2 linked regions of the Leptothrix cholodnii SP-6 genome follow. The protein of the gene in region 1 interacts with the protein of each later gene in a pairwise test. Links are inferred from orthologs where the notes say so. Each region holds a gene or a part of one and is shown in the gene's direction. Other genes may lie near its edges.

Region 1 (7,970 bases):
CCAGGACTTCAACAAGGCCTTCGCCGCGCACTGGAAGGCCAAGACCGGCGACACCGTCACCATCCGGCAGAGCCACGGCGGCTCGGGCAAGCAGGCCCGCTCGGTGATCGACGGACTCGACGCCGACGTCGTCACGCTGGCGCTGGCCTACGACATCGACGAGCTCAACGCCCGCGCCGGCCTGATCCCGGCCGACTGGCAGAAGCGCCTCAAGCACAACAGCTCGCCCTACACCAGCACCATCGTGTTCCTGGTGCGCAAGGGCAACCCGAAAGGCATCAAGGACTGGGACGACCTGGTCAAGCCCGGCACCGCGGTGATCACGCCCAACCCCAAGACCTCCGGCGGCGCACGCTGGAACTATCTGGCCGCCTGGGGCTACGCGCTCAAGAAGTTCGGCGGCGACGAGAAGAAGGCGCAGGCCTTCGTCGGCCAGATCCTCGCCAACGTGCCGGTGCTCGACACCGGCGCACGCGGCTCGACCACCACCTTCGTCGAACGCGGCATCGGCGACGTGCTGCTGACCTGGGAGAACGAGGCGCTGCTGGCGCAGAAGGAGCTCGGCCCCGACAAGTTCGACATCGTCGCGCCCAGCCTGTCGATCCTGGCCGAACCGCCGGTGGCTCTGGTCGACAAGGTGGCCGACAAGAAGGGCACCCGCGCCGTGGCGCAGGCCTATCTCGAGTACCTCTATTCGCCGGCAGGCCAGGACATTGCCGGCCAGAACTACTACCGCCCGATCGACCCGACCGTGGCGGCCAAGTACGCCAGGCAGTACCCGAAGGTGACGCTGTTCACCATCGACGAGGTGTTCGGCGGCTGGGCCCGCGCGCAGAAGACCCACTTCGCCGACGGCGGCAGCTTCGATCAGGTCTACACCAAGAAGTGACCGGGCATGTTCTTCACCCGCACCCTGCTCAAGCGGCACAGCGTGCTGCCGGGCTTCGACCTGGCACTCGGCTTCACGCTGCTGTATCTGAGCTTCATCGTGCTGATCCCGCTCAGCGCGGCCTTTCTCAAGACCTTCACGATGACCTGGCCGGCGTTCGTCGACGCGGTCGGTTCGCCGCGCGTGCTGGCGTCGTACCGGCTGACCTTCGGCGCCTCGTTCGCCGCGGCACTGATCAACGCCTTCTTCGGCCTGATCGTGGCCTGGGTGCTGGTGCGCTACGAGTTCCCGTTCAAGCGCCTGATCGACGCGCTGGTGGATCTGCCGTTTGCATTGCCGACCGCAGTGGCCGGCATCGCGCTGACGGCGCTGTATGCGCAGAACGGCTGGATCGGCCAGTGGCTGCCGTTCAAGGTCAGCTTCACGCCGATCGGCGTGTTCGTGGCGCTGACCTTCATCGGCCTGCCGTTCGTCGTGCGCACGCTGCAGCCGGTGCTGGAGAACATGCAGAAGGAACTTGAAGAAGCCGCCGCCACGCTGGGCGCGAGCCGCTGGCAGACCTTCCGCCACGTGATCTTCCCGATCCTGTCGCCGGCGCTGCTGACCGGCTTCGCGCTCGCCTTTGCGCGCGCCTTGGGCGAATACGGCTCGGTGATCTTCATCGCCGGCAACATGCCGCTGGTGAGCGAGATCACGCCGCTGCTGATCATCACCAAGCTCGAACAGTACGACTACACCGGCGCCACCGCGATCGCGGTCGTGATGCTGGTGGCGGCCTTCGTGCTGCTGCTGACCATCAATGCGCTGCAAGCCTGGGCGCGCGCACGGCAAGGGCGATGATGACCACCCCTCGCCAAACGAGTACGTTCGTCGATCCCCCGAGGGGATCCGGGCCGGCTTGGGAGCGGCCCGGCGCTCGGCCCGGCCTCCGCGTTGCAGGCGCCACACCGCGCAGCATCCGCGCCGCCACCGCAGAGCCCGCCTGGGTCAAGTGGCTGCTGATCGGCACCGCGCTGGCCTTCCTGACCTTCTTCCTGTTCGTGCCGCTGGCGATCGTGTTCGCCGAGGCGTTCAAGAAAGGCTGGGACGTCTACCTGGCCGCGATCGTCGATGACGACGCACTTTCAGCGATCAAGCTCACGCTGATCGCCGCCGGCATCTCGGTGCCGCTGAACCTGGTGTTCGGCGTCGCCGCGGCCTGGTGCATCGCCAAGTTCGAGTTCCGCGGCAAGAACGTGCTGCTCACCCTCATCGACCTGCCGTTCAGCGTCAGCCCGGTGATCTCGGGCCTGATCTACGTGCTGATCTTCGGCCTGCAAGGCTGGTTCGGCGAGTGGCTGCGCGACCACGACCTGAAGGTCATCTTCGCGGTGCCCGGCATCGTGCTGGCCACCGTGTTCGTGACCTTCCCGTTCGTGGCGCGCGAGCTGATCCCGCTGATGCAGGCGCAGGGCACCGAGCAGGAAGAAGCCGCCCGCGTGCTGGGCGCCAACGGCTGGCAGATCTTCTGGCGCGTGACGATGCCCAACATCAAGTGGGCGCTGCTGTACGGCGTGATCCTGTGCAATGCGCGGGCGATGGGCGAGTTCGGCGCGGTCAGCGTGGTGTCGGGCCACATCCGCGGCATGACCAACACGATGCCGCTGCACATCGAGATCCTCTACAACGAATACCAGTTCGCCGCGGCCTTTGCGGTGGCCTCGCTGCTGGCGCTGCTGGCGCTGGTGACGCTGGTTCTGAAATACCTGGTCGAGCAGCGGATGAAACAGGGCCCCCAGGCTTCCTCCGGTCGCCACCCCCCGAGGGGGCTCCGCCAGCAGACCGGCAAAGCCGGATCTGCGGCGGCGGCTTGATCAACACAACCAACCTGAAGCGAGCACATGTCGATCGAAGTCCGCAACCTCAACAAGCGCTTCGGCAAGACCGTCGTCTGCGACAACCTCAACCTCGACATCCCGTCGGGCGAACTGGTCGCGCTGCTGGGCCCGTCGGGCTCGGGCAAGACCAGCCTGCTGCGCATCATCGCGGGGCTCGAAGTGCCCGATTCGGGCAGCGTGCTGTTCCACGGCGAGGACGCCACCCACACCGACGTGCGCGAGCGCCAGGTCGGTTTCGTGTTCCAGCATTACGCGCTGTTCGCGCACATGACGATCTTCGAGAACGTCGCTTTCGGCCTGCGCGTGCGACCCAAGGTGACGCGGCCGAGCGATGCCGAGATCCGCCGCAAGGTCACCGACCTGCTGCAGCTGGTACAGCTCGACTGGATCGCCGACCGCTACCCGCACCAGCTCTCCGGAGGCCAGCGCCAGCGCATCGCCTTGGCGCGCGCGCTGGCGGTCGAGCCCAAGGTGCTGCTGCTCGACGAGCCCTTCGGCGCGCTCGACGCCAAGGTGCGCAAGGAACTGCGGCGCTGGCTGCGCCGGCTGCATGACGAGGTGCATGTCACCAGCGTCTTCGTCACGCACGACCAGGAAGAGGCGATGGAAGTGGCCGACCGCATCGTCGTGATGAACCAGGGCCGCATCGAGCAGGTCGGCAGCCCGGACCAGGTCTACGACCACCCGGCCACGCCCTTCGTGCTGCAGTTCCTGGGCGACGTCAACCTGTTCCACGGCCGGCTCGGCCATGCGCCGGGTGGCAGCACGTCGGCCGCCGAGGTCAGCTACGTGCGCCCGCACGAACTCGAAGTGATCGGCGCCCCCGAGGCCGACACGCTGGCGGTGACGCTGAGCCAGGCACTCACCGTCGGCCCGAGCACGCGGCTGGAGTTCAAGCGCGAGGACGGCAGTTATGTGGACGTGGAACTGCCGCGCGCGCAGTGGCAGCTGCTGCGCGAACGCCTGGGCCTGGCCAACGGCAGCCGCGCGTGGCTGAAGGCGCGGCGGGTGACGCGCTTCGTGGCCGGTGGCGAGCCGGCCACGGCGGACGATCCGGCCGCGATGATCTGAGCGTCAGGCAACGTCCGACCTGGCCCGCCTGAAGCCCGGCGCGCGGGTTCAGTCGAGCACCACGACCTTGAGCCAGCCGTCGCCGTAGGCCTCGAGCACCCGCGCCATCTGGCCCCTGGACAGCACGTCGAGGGTCTTGCTGCCCGAGCGCGGTTCGGTGCGGAGATTGCCCGCCGTGTCCATGCGGAAGGTCTGGCCGCCCTTGAGTTGCCGCCCCGCCGCGTGATAGACCCAGCCGCCGGCCGCGGCCACACGCAAGGTCACGGTGTCGCCGGGGTTGAGGCGGGATCCGGCGGCGGGCTTCATCTCCGCGACGGTCCCGACCGCGGCGCCGGGAATCCAGTCGCGAACGACCTGCGGGTTGAAGCGGGCCTCTTTCAGGGCCTGCTCGGCCTCGGCCACGGGGCGCTTGACGAGGTCGGCGAGCAGTGCCTTCGGGGCCGAGACCTCGAGCACGACCGGCTTGCTCGAGAAGTGCCGGCTGCCACCCGGCGGCTGCATGCCGATCACCACGCCTTCGGGCTTGGGGCTCGCGGTCTCGCGGATCTCGACCGGCGCGGAGAAGCCCGCATCCTGGATCGTCGACTTCGCCTTCTCGATCGGCAGATCGAGCACGGACGGCAGCAGGCGCATGCCCGAGACGTACAGCGTCACCTCGCGGTCGGCGGGCACGGCCTGACCGGCGGCCGGGTCGGTGCCGATCACCTTCGGAAAGCGCAGTTCGGCATGTTCCTGCTCGACGAGCTTGACCTTGAGCCCGGCCGCCTCGAGCAACTCGCTGGCCTCGCGCCGGGACCTGTCGTTGACCGACGGCACCCACGTGGCCGGCGCGACGACCGCTTCCGAAACCGCCTGCGAAACCGCCGGCGACGCAACCGGTGGCCCTGCGGCCGTCGGCGCCGCGACCAGCGGATCGTCTCTCGTTGCCTGGCCCAGGAAGTAGCCACCCGCCAACAGGGCGACCGTCACGGCAACGCCGCCGCCGATCATCAGGCCCTTGCGGGAGGTGCCGCTCGCCTCGGCGGCCGGCGCCGGGTCGGGCCGGGCCGTCCGGGGCAAGCCGAGCGTCGTCGTGGCAGCCGCCGGCCCCGGCGCGGCGGGCTGCGCCGACAACACGGCCTGGATATCCCGGCCGAGCCGGTCGATGTGCTGCTCCAGCGGCGGCGTGATCGCGTCGAGCCAATGGATGGAGCCGACGTAGTACTTGAACGCCTTGCTCATCTCGGCGTTCTGGATCCGCACCGGCATGATCGTGCGGCCGATGCTGACGGCACGTTCGACTTCGCGGCGGACCTGTTTCGACCCGTCGGCGTGGGCGCTGTAGACCAGCACCATCACGCGCGCACTCTCGATCGCCTGGACGATCGAATCGGCGTACTCCGAGCCCGGCGGCACATCGCGCGGGGCGATCCAGCAGCGGATGCCCTGGGACTCGAGGCGATTGCAAATTGCATCGGCCTCCAGCCGGTCATGGCTCGAATAGCTGATCAGGACATCGTGAGCCATTGGCTTCTCCCTGCGTCGGTCATCGACCACGATAGCCGCGGCCGGCCACGTTTCAATTGGGGTCAACCGCGCAAGGCGCCCGATGGATCAGCGCACGGCCTGCGCGCGTGAGCTGCGTCAGTACGCCGCCACCGAGCCGTTGCTGCGCGGGTCGAAGCCCCCCACCAGCAGCCCGTTGGCCTCGCGGATCAGCGCACCGGCGTGGCCGACCGACTCGTCCCAGTCGGCCAGCAGCTCGACCTCGTGGCCCAGCGCGCGCAGCGCAGCCACCGTCGACGCCGGGAAGCGTGATTCGAGCTTGAGGCTGTCGCTGGCCATGCCCCAGGTGCGCCCGAGCAGCCAGCGCGGCAGCTCGATCGCCGCCTGCGGCGCCAGGCCGAAGCGGTGGATGCGGCTGAACACCGTGGCCTGCGTCTGCGGCTGGCCGTCGCCGCCCATCGTGCCGTAGACCATCAGGCGGCCGTCGTCGAGCTGCGCCAGCGCCGGGTTGAGGGTGTGGAACGGCCGCTTGTGCGGCGCCAGCGCGTTGATGTGCGCGGGGTCGAGGCTGAAGCTGCAGCCGCGGTTCTGCCAGTTGACGCCCGAGCCCGGCAGCACGATGCCCGATCCGAACTCGTGATAGATGCTCTGGATGAACGAGACCGCGCGGCCCTGGCCGTCGATCACGCCCATCCAGACGGTGTCGCCGGGGTCGGTCTTGCGGCCGAAGGGCGCGGCCTGCGTCAGGCTGATGCGCCCGGCCAGCTCGTCGAGCAGCTCGTCGCGCAGCAGCGCGGCGGGTGCGATCTTCATGAAGGCCGGGTCGGTGACGTGCTGGTCGCGCAGCGCAAACGCCTGCTTGGTGGCCTCGACCTGTGCATGCACGAAGGCCGGGCCGAGCGGGTCGGCGTCCCAGCCCTTGAGGCGCGCCATGATGCCCAGGATCATCAGCGAGACCACGCCCTGCGAGGGCGGCGTCATGTTCATCAGCGTCAGGCCCTGCAGGCGCAGCGCCAGCGGGTCGACGCGCTTGGCGTGGTGCGCCTGCAGGTCGGCCAGCGTCAGCGGGCTGTCGACGGCGGCCAGTTCGGCGGCGAGCTGGCGCGCCAGGTCACCGCGGTAGAAATCATCCGTGCCGTGCGCGGCGATGCGTTCGAGCGTGGCGGCCAGGCGCGGCAGCTTGAACAGGCTGCCGGCGGCGGGCACCTCGCCGCCGGGCAGGAAGGTCTCGGCAAAACCGGCGATCGGCGCCAGCTCGGCCTGCTTGGCCGTGGTGCAGGCCCACTGGCTGTGCGTGACGGGAATGCCCTCGCGGGCGTACCAGGTGGCGTCTTCGAGCAGGCGCGACAGCGGCAGGCGCCCGCCCCACTCTTGCGACAGCGCATGCGCCGCGCCCCAGCCCGACACCGTGCCGGCCACCGTCAGCGCCGCCACGCCGCCTCGAAACGGGATGCTGCCGCGCACGCCGCGCTGCGCGTAGCGGTCGATCGAGGCCGCCGCCGCGCTGGCGCCACTGGCGTCGATGCCCTGCGGCTGGCCGCCCGGGCCGCTGATGACCCAGAAGCCGTCGCCGCCGATCGAGTTCATGTGCGGGTAGACCACCGCGATCGAGGCCGCGGCGGCGATCATGGCTTCGAGCGCGTTGCCGCCTTCGCGCAGCACGCGCAAGGCGGCTTCGGAGGCCAGGCTGTGAGGTGCCACGGCGATGCCGCGGCGGCCGAGGAAGGATTGGGTCATGGTGTCTCCGCGCAGGTTGTGGAACGCAGGCGCGATGATGCCGTGACCGGCCGCCGGTCCGGGCCGGACGGGGCGGCTCAGTCTTCGACCGGCTCGCCCGTCAGCGCCTGCTCGACCGCCTCGCGTGTCAGCGTCGGTGCAAAGGCCTCGATGAAGGCGTAGACGTAGCCGCGCAGCCAGGTGCCGCGCCGGATCGCCAGCCGGGTCAGGTTGATCTCGAACAGGTGGCCGGCGTCGAGCGCTTGCAGGTTGCGGTCGCGCTCGGCGTCGAAGGCGATCGAGGCGACGAGGCCCACGCCGATGCCGAGCTCGACGTAGGTCTTGATGACGTCGGCGTCCATTGCGGTCAGCACCACGGCGGGCTTGAGGCCGGCGCGGGCGAAGGCCTCGTCGATGTGGGTGCGGCCGGTGTAGCCGGTGTCGTAGGTGACGATGGGTTCGCGCGCGAGCTGCGCCAGCGTGATCGGCCCGTCCACATCGAGCAGCGGATGCCCGACCGGCACCACGACGCTGTGGGTCCAGCGGTAACACGGCAGCGCCACCAGCTGCTCGTACTGCGCCAGCGCCTCGGTGGCGACGCCGATGTCGGCCTCGCCCGACAGCAGCATCTCGGCCACCTGGCGCGGCGAGCCCTGGTGCAGGTTGAGCGTGACGTGCGGATAGAGCGTGCGGAAATCGCGCACCACCTGCGGCAGCGCGTAACGCGCCTGCGAGTGGGTGGCGGCGATCGACAGCCGGCCGGTGTCCTGGGACGCGAAGTCGGCACCGGCGCGCCGCAGGTTGTCGGCGTCGAGCAGCAGGCGCTCGACGATCGGCAGCACCGCCTCGCCGGGCGGTGTCAGGCCGGTCAGGCGCTTGCCGGCGCGCACGAAGATCTCGACGCCGAGCTCGTCCTCGAGCTCGCGGATCTG
Region 2 (6,788 bases), 220 kb from region 1 along the record:
TGGCCGCATGCGGCAGTGCACAAGTGTGCGAGCGGTCGCTTACAACAGGTGCAGCAGCCCGGGCAGGATCCAGTGGGCAAACAGGCCGCCCGCGACGAAGCCGCCGATCAGATAGAACACCGTCAGCAGCAGCCGGTTGGTGCGCCGTTGTTCATGCAGCAGCGCCAGCAGCAGTTCGTCGGACGGGCGCTGCGGCCGGGCGTGGGCCTGCAGTGCATCGTGCAGCAGGCGCGGCAGTTCGGGCAGCAGCTTGGCGTAGCGCGGCGCCTCGTCCTTGATCGAGCCTAGCAGCGCGCGCCAGCCGACCTGCTCGTTCATCCAGCGTTCGAGGAAGGGCTTGGCGGTCTGCCAGAGGTCGAGCTCGGGGTCGAGCTGGCGGCCCAGCCCCTCGACGTTGAGCAGCGTCTTCTGCAGCAGCACCAGCTGCGGCTGGATCTCGACGTTGAAGCGCCGCGAGGTCTGGAACAGCCGCAGCAGCACCTGGCCGAGCGAGATGTCCTTCAACGGGCGGTCGAAATGCGGCTCGCAGACCGCGCGCACCGCGCCCTCGAGTTCGTCGACCCGGGTGCTGGCCGGCACCCAGCCGGACTCGATGTGCAGCTCGGCGACGCGCCGGTAGTCGCGCCGGAAGAAGGCCAGGAAGTTCTGCGCCAGGTATTCCTTGTCGCGCGAATCGAGCGTGCCGACGATGCCGAAATCGAGCGCGATGTAGCGCCCGAAGGTGGCCGGCGCGGTCGACACCATGATGTTGCCGGGGTGCATGTCGGCATGGAAGAAACCGTCGCGGAAGACCTGCGTGAAGAAGATCGTCACGCCGTCGCGGGCCAGCTTGGGGATGTCGATGCCGGCGGCACGCAGGGTCTCGATCTGGCTGATCGGCACGCCGTGCATGCGCTCCATCACCAGCACCTCGGCGCTCGAGAGGTCCCAGATCATCTCGGGCAGCATGATCAGGTCGAGCCCGCCCATGTTGCGGCGCAGCTGGGCGGCGTTGGCGGCCTCGCGGCCGAGGTCGAGCTCGTCGTGCAGGTAGTTGTCGAACTCGGCCACCACCTCGCGCGGACGCAGCCGGCGGCCGTCGGGCGACAGCCGCTCGAGCCAGGCCGCGGCCACGCGCAGCAGCGCCAGGTCGGCCTCGATGATGTTCAGCACGTTCGGGCGCAGCACCTTGACGGCGACTTCGCGGCCGTCGTGCAGCACGCCGAAGTGAACCTGCGCGATCGACGCGCTGGCCACCGGGTCGGCGTCGAAGCTGGCGAACACCTCCTCGATCGGCCGGCCCAGCGATTGCACGACGGCCGCGCGCGAGACGTCGCTCGGGAACGGCGGCACGCGGTCCTGCAGCTTGGCCAGTTCGTTGGCGATGTCGTGCGGGATCAGGTCGCGGCGGGTCGAGAGCACCTGGCCGAACTTGACGAAGATCGGCCCGAGGCGCTCGAGCGCCATGCGCAGTCGCACACCGCGTGGTTCGTGGTGGGTGCGGCCGATCGACATCAGCCGCGCGAGCAGTCGCAGGCTGGCGTGCGGCATGTGGCTCAGCACGAGCTGATCCATGCCCTGGCGCAGCAGCACCCAGGCGATGAACGCCAGTCGAGGCCAGTTTTTCATGGCGTCAGGCTCGGGGTCGGGCCGGCGATGCCGCCGGGCGCGCTGAGCGGGTGCTCACGCGTCGGGTGCCGCCGGGCGCACGCGCTGCACCAGGGCCTGCACGCCCTGCGCGATGGCGCGGCCGACCTGCGCCAGCTGGTGTGCCGGCGCATCGCCGATCACGCGGGCGAGGTCGTCCTCGATGTCCCAGCGCAGGTTCTCGGCCAGCCAGCTCACCTCGGCGGCCAGGGCCACGTCGCCATGAACATCCATCGGCGGGCGGCCACGCGCACCGCCGAGCAGCCAGCCGAACAGCGCCTGGTGATCCAGGCCGACCAGCAGCGCGGCACCGCTGGCGGGCGCGACGCTGCCGTCGTCCAGCTCGAGCAGGCCGGCGGGCGTGATGCGCCAGGCCGCGGGCGGCGGCGGTGGCAGCAGGGCCGGCCAGCGTTGCCATTCGATGCCGATGCTGCCGCCGGCCTGGCCGACCAGACGGCGCATGGCTTCGGGCTCGGCCGAGATCACGTGATTGAGCAGGAGGGTGAGCCGCGCGAGGGCTTCGCGCCCCAGCGGTTCGAGCAGCGCTTGAAACATCTGGCGATTGTAGGAGGCAGTTCACGAATGCTCGATGTCGCACCGGGCTCGACGCCGACCTGCTTTGCCAGAATGTTCAGAGCAGGGTGACCGGTCCGCATTCGTGGTCGGCCTTGCTTCAGCGGAAGCGCACACCATGACCACTGTCCTCCTCACTGGCGCCACCGGCTACATCGGCTCGCACACCTGGCTCGCCCTGCACAAGGCGGGCTACCGTGTCCTGGGGGTGGACAACTTCGCCAACAGCTCCCCGCAGGTCCTGGATCGCCTGGCCGGTCTGCTGGGCGAGGCCCCGGCGTTCGAGGAGGCCGACGTCAACGACACCGCGGCCATGGAGCGCATCATCGCCGCGCACGGCGTGCAGGCGGTGGTGCATTTCGCCGCGCACAAGGCGGTGGGCGAGTCGGCCGAACAGCCGCTCGAGTATTTCCGCAACAACCTCGGCGGGCTGGTCAGCGTGGGCCAGGCGATGGCCGCGCAGGACGTGTTCTCGCTCGTCTTCAGTTCGTCGGCGACGGTCTACGGCCAGCCCGAAACCCTGCCGATCCGCGAGGACTCGGCCCTGTCGGCGACCAATCCCTACGGCCTGACCAAGCTGATGGGCGAACAGCTGCTGCGTGAACTCGAGCGCTGCGACTCGCGCTGGAAGATCGCCTACCTGCGCTATTTCAATCCGGTGGGCGCACATTCGAGTGGCCTGATCGGCGAAGACCCGCGCGGCATCCCGAACAACCTGATGCCTTACGTGGCGCAGGTGGCGGTGGGCAAGCGGCCGTTCCTGCAGGTCTACGGCAACGACTACGACACCCCCGACGGCACCGGCGTGCGCGATTACATCCACGTGGTCGACCTCGCGGCCGGCCATGTTGCCGCCGTGCGCCATCTGCTGGAGCGCAAGCAGTCGCTCACCGTCAACCTCGGCACCGGCCAGGGCTACAGCGTGCTCGACGTGATCCGCGCCTTCGAGCGCGCCAGCGGCCGTGCCGTGCCGTTCAAGACGGTCGCCCGGCGCCCGGGTGACGTGGCCTCCTGCTATGCCGACCCGGCCCTGGCGCGTGAGCTGCTGGGCTGGCAGGCCGAACTCGGTCTCGACGCGATGTGCGCCGACAGCTGGCGCTGGCAATCGCGCAACCCGCAGGGCTACGCGCCGGTGGTCGGGCAGTCGCTGTCGGCCTGATCCCGCATGCCCCGCAGCGCGGGGTTGCTCTGCGACAATTCGGGCATGAACGTGCTCGACATTTCCGCCTACATGGCCCACGTCGGCGCTGCCGCGCGCAGCGCCTCGGCCCGCATGGCCGCGGCCACCACCGCCGCCAAGAACCGCGCCCTGCTGGCGCTGGCGCGCCGCCTGCGCGAAGCCGGCCCGGCGCTGGCCGAAGCCAACGCGCGTGACCTCGCCGCCGCCGAGGCCGCCGGCCTGGCCGGCCCGATGCTCGACCGCCTCAAGCTCGACGCCAAGGCCATCGCCACCGTCGCCGAAGGCTGCGAGCAGCTCGCCGCGATGCCCGACCCGATCGGCGAGATCCTGCACCTGCGCCAGCGCCCGAGCGGCATCAGCGTGGGCCAGATGCGCGTGCCGCTGGGTGTCTTCGGCATGATCTACGAGAGCCGGCCCAACGTCACCATCGAGGCCGCCTCGCTCGCCATCAAGAGCGGCAATGCGGCCATCCTGCGTGGTGGCTCCGAGGCGCTGCACTCCAACCTGGCGCTCTGGAAGCTGGTGCAGGCCGCGCTGACCGACGCCGGCCTGCCGGCCGAAGCGGTGCAGCTGGTCGAGACCACCGACCGCGCCGCCGTCGGCCGCCTGATCGCGATGCCCGAGTACGTCGACGTGATCATCCCGCGCGGCGGCAAGGGCCTGATCGAGCGCATCAGCGCCGAAGCCAAGGTGCCCGTGATCAAGCACCTCGACGGCAACTGCCACACCTACATCGACGCCCAGGTCGACATCGAGCAGGCGCTGGTCGTCACCGACAACGCCAAGACGCAGAAGTACAGCCCCTGCAACGCCACCGAGTCGCTGCTGGTGCACGTCGAGCAGGCACAGGCCTTTCTGCCACGCATCGGCGCGATCTTTGCGGCCAAGGGTGTCGAGATGCGCTGCGGCCCGCGCGCCAAGGCCATCCTGTCCGCCGTGCCGGGTGCCAAGCTGGTCGACGCCACCGAGGCCGACTGGTCCGAGGAATACCTGGCCCCGATCATCAGCATCAAGCTGGTCGATTCGCTCGATGACGCGATCGCCCACATCAACCGCTACAGCTCGCACCACACCGAGGCGATCCTGACCACCAGCCACCCGAACGCGATGCGCTTCCTGCGCGAGGTCGATTCGGCCAGCGTGATGGTCAACGCCAGCACCCGCTTCGCCGACGGCTTCGAATACGGCCTGGGCGCCGAGATCGGCATCAGCACCGACAAGTTCCACGCCCGCGGCCCGGTCGGGCTGGAGGGGCTGACCTCGCTGAAATACATCGTGCTCGGCCAGGGCGAGGTGCGCGGCTGAGCGCCGGGGAGTCGCCATGAACCGCGATTCGCGCACTGCGCTCGTGCTGTTTTCGGGTGGGCAGGACTCGACCACCTGCCTGGCCTGGGCGCTGACACGTTTCGCCCATGTCGAGACGCTGGCGTTCGACTACGGCCAGCGCCACCGCATCGAACTCGACTGCCGGCTGACCGTGCTGGCGCAGCTGCGCGAGCAGTTCCCGGACTGGGCCGAGCGGCTCGGCGCCGATCACCTGCTCGACCTGTCACTGCTGGCGCAGATCTCCGACACCGCGCTCACCACCGAGCGCGAGATCGAGCTGCAGGCCAACGGTCTGCCCAACACCTTCGTGCCCGGCCGCAACCTGCTGTTCCTCGGCATGGCGGCCACGCTGGCCTATCGGCGCAGCGCCAGCGTGCTGGTGGGTGGCATGTGCGAGACCGACTACTCCGGCTATCCCGACTGCCGCGACAACACGCTCAAGGCGCTGCAGGTGGCGCTCTCGCTCGGCCTGGCCGCGCCGATGACGATCGAGACGCCGCTGATGTTCCTGACCAAGGCGCAGACCTGGACGCTGGCCGAAGACCTCGGCGGTGCCCCGCTGGTCGAGCTGATCACCGAACACACCCACACCTGCTACCTCGGCGAGCGCGGCCAGCGCCACGCCTGGGGTCACGGTTGCGGCCACTGCCCGGCCTGCGAACTCAGGCACGCCGGCCATGCCGCGTGGCTGGGCGGGCGCTGAGCTGCGCCGCGTCGGATCGGAGCAGCGGGTTTGCCATCGCGTCTCGTGCTGATCGTCCTGGCGACGATCCTGGGTCTGTGGACACTCGGCGCCTACAACCGCCTGGTGCGCCTGCGCAACAGCATGCGCACGGCGTTTGCGCCGCTGGCCAGCCAGCTGCGGCAGCGCCATGCCGTGGCGTTGACGCTGGCCGAGGTCTCGCGCACCCGCATCACCGAGCCGCAGGATGAAGCGCTGATCGAAGCCACGCTGACGTCCGCCAGCCAGGCCGGTCGCGCCAGCGACAACGTCCAGCAGCGCCCCCTGCGCGGCGACGTGCTGCAGCAGCTGGCGATTGCCGAGGAGGTGCTGGTGGCCGCGCTCGACGAGCTCGGCCACGCCCTGCAGGACCTCACGTCCGGCATCGGCCCCGACCCGGTCGTCAGCGACCTGCTGCGCCAGCGTGATGCGCTGCAGGAGCAGATCGCCTTTTCGCGGCTGGTCTACAACCAGTCGGCCGACGAATACAACCGCGCGGTGGCCCTGTTTCCGACCACGCTGGTGGCCGGCCTGTTCGGCTTCCATGCCGCGCCCGAGTTCCCGCCGATCTGAGGCGGCCGGCGCCGGCCCGATGCACGATACAACTTGCGGCTGGACAAGCTCGGGCCGCGCGCGGACGATCGGCCCCACACGAATTGCCCGACCTGATGCCGCCCGGCACCCCTGATTCCGCCGTACCCCTTGGCAGCGTGATGCATCGACCCGAGATTCCTCCAGCAGACCCCGACACCGTGCCGCTCGCCGAAGGCGCGGCCGCGGGGCGGCCGGCCCGTGCCGAGTGGCAGGGCCTGCCCGCCGGCCGCGCGGCAAACCTGGCGCCCCGCCTGCTCGACGAGGTCGAATTGAAGGCGTGGGCGCGCTTGCGGCGCATGCGCGGGCCGGGCGAGCAGCGCGCGCTGCTGCTGGCCTTGCTGCTCACGCCCGGCAGCGCGCGCGAGCGTCAGGCCTTTGTCGAGGAATGCCACGGCGTCATGACGGCCGAGGGGGGGCGCCGCCTGGTGCAGACCTTGCCGGCTGCCGCGCGCCTGTCGGCCCTCGAGGCGGTGCTCGCGCAGTGCGCCGAGTCGCCGCTGGCCGAGCGTCAGGCCCTGCTGATGGCGGTGCGCCGCGTGATGTGCGCCGACGGTCGCGTGCGACCGCTCGATCGGCTGGCGCTGCTGCTGGTGCGGCATCGCTTCAACGGCCCGGCGCCGCTGCATCGGGGCGGGGCCCGCGACGCCGGCGAACTCGCCGGCCTGCCGCTGGCCATGCGCCAGGCCATCGCCGGACTCAGCGCCTATCTGGCGCGGCTGGTGCCGGCGGCCGACCCGCATGCCGTGGTCGGTGCCGCCGGTGCGGCCT

The links. The genes of interacting proteins can lie anywhere in the genome.
Region 2: the proteins of LCHO_RS18955 (region 1) and LCHO_RS19965 interact in binary tests that used the Escherichia coli proteins (3 or more experiments, as listed by UniProt). The link is inferred for Leptothrix cholodnii SP-6 from one-to-one orthologs.

The regions. Positions count from the first base shown.
Region 1 is NC_010524.1:4,269,029-4,276,998, forward strand. What follows is about bases 1,984-4,803. They hold LCHO_RS18955 (sulfate/molybdate ABC transporter ATP-binding protein), read left to right. Parts: upstream 1,984-2,769; coding sequence 2,770-3,837; downstream 3,838-4,803. Other genes in these bases: cysW (sulfate ABC transporter permease subunit CysW), read left to right, coding at 1,984-2,742; LCHO_RS18960 (PASTA domain-containing protein), read right to left, coding at 3,886-4,803. In the rest of the region: LCHO_RS18940 (sulfate ABC transporter substrate-binding protein), read left to right, coding at 1-889; sulfate ABC transporter permease subunit CysT, read left to right, coding at 896-1,729; more of cysW, read left to right, coding at 1,729-1,983; more of LCHO_RS18960, read right to left, coding at 4,804-5,373; LCHO_RS18965 (gamma-glutamyltransferase family protein), read right to left, coding at 5,461-7,059; LCHO_RS18970 (CysB family HTH-type transcriptional regulator), read right to left, coding at 7,137-7,970. UniProt on the Escherichia coli protein: Part of the ABC transporter complex CysAWTP involved in sulfate/thiosulfate import. Responsible for energy coupling to the transport system.
Region 2 is NC_010524.1:4,487,679-4,494,466, reverse strand. Bases 2,624-5,543 are described here. They hold LCHO_RS19965 (glutamate-5-semialdehyde dehydrogenase), read left to right. Parts: upstream 2,624-3,403; coding sequence 3,404-4,684; downstream 4,685-5,543. Other genes in these bases: LCHO_RS19955 (LemA family protein), read left to right, coding at 5,439-5,543; queC (7-cyano-7-deazaguanine synthase QueC), read left to right, coding at 4,701-5,408; galE (UDP-glucose 4-epimerase GalE), read left to right, coding at 2,624-3,358. Also shown: ubiquinone biosynthesis regulatory protein kinase UbiB, read right to left, coding at 40-1,608; LCHO_RS19975 (hypothetical protein), read right to left, coding at 1,663-2,181; more of galE, read left to right, coding at 2,318-2,623; more of LCHO_RS19955, read left to right, coding at 5,544-5,999; LCHO_RS19950 (hypothetical protein), read left to right, coding at 6,179-6,788. UniProt on the Escherichia coli protein: Catalyzes the NADPH-dependent reduction of L-glutamate 5-phosphate into L-glutamate 5-semialdehyde and phosphate. The product spontaneously undergoes cyclization to form 1-pyrroline-5-carboxylate.